2 regions of the Rugamonas sp. FW305-51 genome follow, and region 2 is predicted to be linked to the other one. Evidence: predicted binding sites of a transcription regulator. Region 2 holds the regulator's gene; the other holds the start of a gene.
The links. Region 2 encodes sigma-54, which starts transcription at its own class of promoters, with help from an activator protein. Its sites were predicted from a motif close to TGGCANGNAANCTGCTTT; they were not measured.
Positions count from the first base shown of each region.

Region 1 (3,427 bases), on a different contig from region 2:
AAGGAAATGGGGTACGTCCCCATTTTTCTGGAAATGGGGTACGTCCCTATATTTCTGCGGCTGGGGGCTTGTTTGCTGCCGGGGTCAGGCGACGGCCTGGGATGGCTGCTGCACCAGCGACTGCCAGTCGTCGGCGCAGCGCACGACGTCGCCGATGACGATGATGCTGGGGCTGCCCAGGCCGCTGGCGCGCAGGGCGGCCGGCAGCTCGCCCAGCGTGGTCAGCAACTGGCGCTGGCCGCTGCGGGTGGCCGACTGCACCACGGCCACCGGCGTGGATGGGGCCGCGCCGCCGGCCAGCAGCCCGGCTTGGATCGCTTCGCAACGGGCCACGCCCATGTAGACCACCAGCGTCAGCTTGCTCTGGGCTAGCGCGGCCCAGTTCGGCTCGGAGGCGGCGTCCTTGCCGTGGCCCGTGACGAACACGGCGCCCTGGCTCCAGGCCCGGTGCGTGAGCGGCACACCCAGCGTGCCCGGCGCCGCCAGGCCGCTGCTGATGCCAGGCACGACCTCGACGTCGATGCCCTGCGCCCGCAAGGTGGCCCGCTCTTCGCCGCCACGGCCAAACAGATAAGGATCGCCGCCCTTCAGGCGCACCACGTGGTGGCCGGCGCGCGCTTCGGCCACCATCAGCCGTTCGATGAATTCCTGCGGCGTCGATTCGCAGCCGCCCCGCTTGCCCACCTGGATCACGCGCGCCTGCGGCGCATGCACCAGGATTTCCGGGTTCACCAGGTCGTCGATCAGCACCACGTCGGCGCGGGCGATGGCCTTGACGGCCTTGATGGTCAACAGGTCCGGGTCGCCGGGACCGGCGCCCACGAGGGTGACACTGCCTTGCTGGTTCATGTTGATCTCCTCAAAAGGTTAGCCCGGGCCTAGGCCCGGTGGCGTATCGGGAAGGCGGCGGCGTAGGCGCGCGGGTCGCGGCCATCCCACACGATGCCGTCCATCAGCTTGGAACTGCGCAGCATGCTGTCGGGCACAGGCGTGCCGCTCATCTCGGCGGCCTGGCGGTACAGGCCGATCTGGTGCACATTGCTGGCCACGGCCAAATATTCGGGGTCCTGCGTGACCAGCCCCCAGCGCCGCAGCTGAGTCATGAACCACATGCCGTCCGACAGATAGGGGAAGTTGGCCGCGCCGCCCGCGTAAAACTGCAGGCAATACGGGTCCTGCCAGCTCTCGCCCAGGCCGTTCTCATAATGGCCCAGGGCGCGCGGCGCGATCACGTCGCGGCTGGTGTTGACGTAGCTGTGGCCGGCCAAAATTTCCAGCGCGGCCAGCTTGTTGGCCGGCGCCGCCTCTATCCACTTGCCCGCGTCCAGCACGGCCGCCACCAGGGCGCGGCAGGTATTGGGATGGTGCTTGACGAAGGCGCCTGTGGCGGCCAGCACCTTTTCCGGGTGGTCGGGCCAGATCTGCTGGCTGGTGGCGGCCGTGATGCCCACGCCGTCGGCCACGGCCCGGTGGCCCCACGGCTCGCCGGCGCAAAAGCCGTCCATGTGGCCGGCACTCAGGTTGGCCACCATCTGGGTGGGCGGCACCGTGATCACGCGCGCGTCGCGGATCGGGTCCACGCCGTGCGCGGCCAGCCAGTAGTAAAGCCACATGGCATGGTTGCCGGTGGGGAAAGTCTGGGCGAAGGTGTAAGTACGGGGCGCGCCGCGCATCAGGGCCGCCAGCGAGGGGCCGTCCACGGCGCCCTGCTCGGCCAGCCGGCGCGACAAGGTGATGGCCTGGCCGTTGCGGTTCAAATTCATCAGGATGGCCATGTCCTTCTGCTGCCAGCCCACGCCCAGCTGGGCGCCGTAGACCATGCCGTACAGCAGGTGGGCCGCATCGAGCTCGCCGCTGACGAGCTTGTCGCGCACGCCGGCCCACGACGCTTCCTTGCGCAGCACGATCTTGATGCCGTATTTTTCATCCATGCCCAGCACGGATGCCATGACGACCGTGGCGCAGTCGGTCAGGGGATTGAAGCCTATCCTGACGGTCTGTTTTTCCGGTTTCAGCATGCTGCTCATGGCCGCGCTCCGCTGATCTTTCCGGTAGTCTGCTGGGTGCGTGTCATCGCAAAGTCTCTCCGTCGGCAAAAAATAAAAGGCGTCCTCCGGCATGACAGCCATCATGCGGAAGAGACGCCCTTGTCTCGTGCTGCCCGGCCGCCATTGGCCAGACTCGCTACGTTATGGGAGTGCAAGGACCATGCCATGCATTTGAGGGGAATTGGCCGCCCGGCGACCGGGAAAAACGCACTGTTTTCGTGCTGCGCACCATTTTGGACGTCGCTTAGCCCAGCAAGTCCTCGACGTCGAGGATGCGCTGGGCGATTTCGGCCAGTTTGAGGTTCTTGTTCATGGCCATGTTGCGCAGCTTCTGGTAAGCCTGGTCTTCCGTCAGCCGGTGGCGGGCCATGAGCAAGCCCTTGGCCCGCTCGATCACCTTGCGCTCGGCCAGCTTGTGCTTGGTGTCGGACAGTTCCGTCAGCAGCTTCTGCTCCTGCTTGAAGCGCGCCAGCGCCACGTTGAGCACGGGCTTGATGCGGTCGGCCTTGAGACCGGCGACGATGTAAGCGCTCACTCCGGCCCGCATGGCCTGTTCCATGGACTGTTCGTCCTCGCTTTCCGTAAACAGGACGATGGGGCGGCGCTCGTCGCGGGTGGCCACGACGATGTGTTCGAGCACGTCGCGGGCGTCGGATTCGGCGTCGATGATGATCATGTCCGGCTGCAGCTGGGCAATCTGGTCGGGCAGATACATATCGGCCGGCAGCGAGGCGACGATGTCGTAGCCCGCTTCCTGCAAGCCCTCGCGCAGGGCCTGGGAACGCGCCGCCTGGGCGCGCTGGGCCACGTCGCCCGCGTTGGCGGCCGTGATGACGGTGTTGACGATAACGATACGGAGGTTGCGCATGGCTGGTTCTGGTGGCAGCCGGGGATTCATGGCGTGCAAATGTTAAGCTTCATGACAATAGCATAAGCAAGAACTGCACCACGCACGTCAAATGGCCGGGGCGCGCTGCCCCGGCGGCGGCGTCAGCCCTGCTCGTCGTACTTCTGCAGGCGGGCGGCCAGGCGCGGCGCCAGGTCGTGGCCGGCGCTGACCGTCATTTCCAGGTCGTTCAACAAGCCATCCTTGAGGCCGTAGACCCAGCCGTGCACGGTCAGTTCCTGCCCCCGGTCCCACGCGTCCTGCACGATGGTGGTCTGGCACACGTTGACCACCTGCTCCACCACGTTCAGCTCGCACAGGCGCTCGGAGCGGGCAGTGCTGGGGAGCACGTCACCCAGGTAGCGTTCATGCTTCTGGTGCACATCCTGCACGTGGCGCAGCCAGTTGTCGGCCAGGCCCACACGGGTGCCCGTCATGGCCGCGTGCACGCCCTTGCAGCCGTAATGGCCCACGATGATCACATGCTTGACCT
Region 1 is NZ_JBYSZG010000032.1:56,803-60,229, forward strand. It holds gene cobA (uroporphyrinogen-III C-methyltransferase) at 85-849, opposite strand; gene AC3WOS_RS20040 (CmpA/NrtA family ABC transporter substrate-binding protein) at 879-2,027, opposite strand; gene AC3WOS_RS20045 (ANTAR domain-containing response regulator) at 2,293-2,916, opposite strand; gene can (carbonate dehydratase) at 3,039-3,427, opposite strand, start outside.
Region 1: the regulator sigma-54 is predicted to act here: its motif matches at 2,197-2,214, upstream of AC3WOS_RS20040 (CmpA/NrtA family ABC transporter substrate-binding protein).

Region 2 (3,427 bases):
TACGCGACGTAGGGCCGCAAAAAAGGGCGCCAGATGCGCCCTTTGTTTTCTCAAGCCGGGACCGTCTTATGCGGTGGCGGCGGGTTCGAAGGTGTCCGGCAGATGCTTGATCGCATCGTGGCCGTGTTCCTGAACTTTGGATTTGTATTTCATGACCTGACGATCAAGCTTGTCGATCAGGGTGTCGATGGCGGCGTACAGGTCTTGCGACAGGCTCTCCACATACACGGTCTTGCCGGACATGCGCAAATTGATCTCTGCCTTCTGGCGCTTCTCTTTCTCGGTGAGGTTATCTACGGTCAGGATGACAGCAATATCAATCACTTGATCGAAGTGGCGTTTGATGCGCTCCAGCTTGTTCTGCACATATTCGCGAATGGCTGGGGTCACTTCGAGATGATGTCCACTGATGGTGAGATTCATACACACTCCTAAAGATGATGTCGCTTACGGTCAGTGCGCTGCCCTTTCAGGCCGGGCGCGCAGGAACCAGATAACTACAAAGACTTGCGGAGACTGACTGGCGGGATCTTTAATGCTTCGCGATATTTGGCAACAGTTCGTCGCGCAATCACCATGCCTTGTTCTCCCAGCATGTCCGCAATCTTACTGTCGGATAAAGGATTTTTAGGGTCTTCTGCTCCTGTCAATTGCACGATCAGTGCACGTATCGCCGTCGATGATGCTTCTCCCCCCGCTTCGGTGGCGACATGGCTGCCAAAGAAATATTTCAACTCAAACATGCCATGCGGGGTCAGCATATACTTCTGAGTTGTTACCCGAGAAATAGTACTCTCGTGTAGTCCCAGTGTATCAGCAATTTCACGCAACACAAGGGGCCTCATGGCAACGGCGCCGTGCGAGAAAAAATTCTTTTGCCGTTCCACTATGGCTTGCGCCACGCGCAGGATGGTGTCGAAGCGCTGGCGCATGTTCTTGATCAGCCATTTCGCTTCCTGCAGCTGGGCCCCCATGGCGCCCTCGCCCTTGCCCTGCTTGAGCAGGTTGGCGTACATGGCGTTGACCCGCAGGCGCGGCATGACGTCGTTGTTCAAGGTGACCTGCCAGCCGTTGCGGGCCTTCTTGACGATCACGTCCGGCACCACGTAGTCCGACACGTCCGAGGCAAACGCGGCGCCCGGGTGCGGATTGCACTGGCGGATCACGGCCTGCGCTTCGCGCAAGTCCTCGTCGTCGCACTGCATGGCCTTCTTGAGCTTGTTGAAGTCGCGCTGGGCGAACCAGGCCAGGTGCTGTTCCACGATGGCCAGCGCCATGCGGCGCGTCACCAGCGGCACGTGCGGCATGCGCTTGATCTGCAGCGCCAGGCACTCGGAGGCGTTGCGGGCGCCCACGCCCACGGGGTCGAAACTTTGCAATAACGACAAGGCCGTCTGCAGCTCCTCGGGCTCGATGTCCAGTTCTGCCGGCAGGCGGGCCAGGATTTCTTCCAGCGGTTCTTCCAGGTAGCCGTTTTCGTCGAGCGCGTCGATGATGATTTCCACCAGCGCCCGGTCGCGCATTTCCAGCACCGTCACCCGCATCTGCTCCATCAGGTGTTCGCGCAGGGTGCAGTGGTTTGCTTCGAGCTGGGGCCGGGAGTCCTCGTCGTCGGGCGTCTTGCTGCGCCCGGCGTCGCTCCAGTCCATGTCGCCCTCGGGCGCGGCGTCGCCGTCGGCGCCCTCGAACGGCTCGGCCTCGGCCGGCGCGGGCGCATCCTGCTGCTGGCCGGGCGGGCCTTCGGGCGGCGCCTCGGCCGGCGCGCTTTGCTGGCTGATGGCGCCGTCGGCCAGCAGCCGCACGGAATGGTCGAGCGGATCGTCGAGCCGCTCCAGCAGCGGATTGTCGGTCAGCAGCTGTTCCAATTCCTGGTGCAACTCCAGCGTGGACAACTGCAGCAGGCGTATCGATTGCTGCAGTTGCGGGGTCAGCGCGAGGTGCTGCGAAGTGCGCAGTTGCAATGACTGTTTCATGGCTTTACTTACATACCTTACATACGGAAGTGTTCACCCAGATACACGCGACGCACCGATTCGTTGGCGATGATGTCGTCTGGCCGGCCTGACGCCAATACCGTGCCCTGGTTGATGATATACGCGCGGTCGCAGATGCCCAGCGTCTCGCGCACATTGTGATCGGTGATCAGCACGCCGATGCCGCGTTCCTTGAGGAAGCGCACGATGCGCTGGATCTCAATGACGGCGATCGGGTCGACCCCGGCGAATGGTTCGTCGAGCAGCACGAAGCGGGGATTGGTCGCCAGTGCGCGCGCGATTTCGACCCGGCGCCGCTCGCCCCCGGACAGGGACAGCGCCTGGTTCTCGCGCAGCTTCTCGATTTGCAGATCGGCCAGCAGGGTATTGAGCCGTTCATCGATTTCGGCCTTGGATAAAGGCTTGCCGTTCACTTGCTGGATTTCCAGCACGGCGCGGATGTTTTCTTCCACCGTCAGCTTGCGGAACACGGACGCTTCCTGCGGCAGGTAGGACAGGCCCATCACGGCCCGCCGGTGGATGGGCAGCGACGAAATGTCGACGCCCGAGATGTCGATGGTGCCCGCGTCCGACGGCACCAGGCCCACGATCATGTAGAACGAGGTGGTCTTGCCGGCGCCGTTGGGGCCCAGCAGGCCCACCACTTCGCCGCACTCGACCTGCAGCGAGACGTCGTGCACCACCTGGCGCTTGCCGTAGCTCTTTTGCAGACCGCGCACGATCAGGGTGCTGCCGCAGCGTTGCATGTCCATGCTCATTTCCCCGCCGGCGGCACGGAAGCCGCTGCCGGCGCCGGGCTCTTGTTGGACGGCTGGATCACCATGGTGCCGCGGCCGGCACCCGGCTTGCTCTCGCCGGTGGCCGTGTTCTTGACGGCGAAGAATTCCTTGCGGCTGTCGTAGGAGATGAATTCGCCCTGCACTTCATCGCTGGGCTTGCCCGCCTCCAGACGCCGGATCCGGGCCTTGGCGAACAGCTTGACCAGCTCCGTCTTGCCGTCGTATTCGATGCGTTCGGCCTGGCCTTCCACCCACTGGTCGCCGGCGCCGTCGCGCTTCTGGCGGAAGGTGGCCGGGGTGCCGGGGGTGCTGGTCATGGTCACGTACTGGTAACCTTCCGGGTCTTCATGCACCACGGCCTTGGGCGACTTCATCTGCAAGGTGCCGCGGGTCAGGATCACGTTGCCGGTGGCGATCTTGATCTGTTTGACGTCGTCCACTTCCAGCTGGTCGAAGGCGATTTCAGTCGGCTTGCTGGAGTCCGCCTTTTCAGCGTGGGCCAGGCCGGCCGCCGCCCACAGCAGGGCCGCCGACAGGATGAGTTTTTTCATTGCGAATCCGTTCTATATCGTTCTGTATCAATGCGCCGCACGGGGCGGCAGGTGGATCTGGCCGCGCCCGCCCAGCGCGATCTGGCGCGTGGCGTTGTCGGCC
Region 2 is NZ_JBYSZG010000041.1:23,119-26,545, forward strand. It holds gene hpf (ribosome hibernation-promoting factor, HPF/YfiA family) at 67-423, opposite strand; gene AC3WOS_RS22465 (RNA polymerase factor sigma-54) at 498-1,973, opposite strand; gene lptB (LPS export ABC transporter ATP-binding protein) at 1,991-2,746, opposite strand; gene lptA (lipopolysaccharide transport periplasmic protein LptA) at 2,749-3,324, opposite strand; gene lptC (LPS export ABC transporter periplasmic protein LptC) at 3,352-3,427, opposite strand, start outside.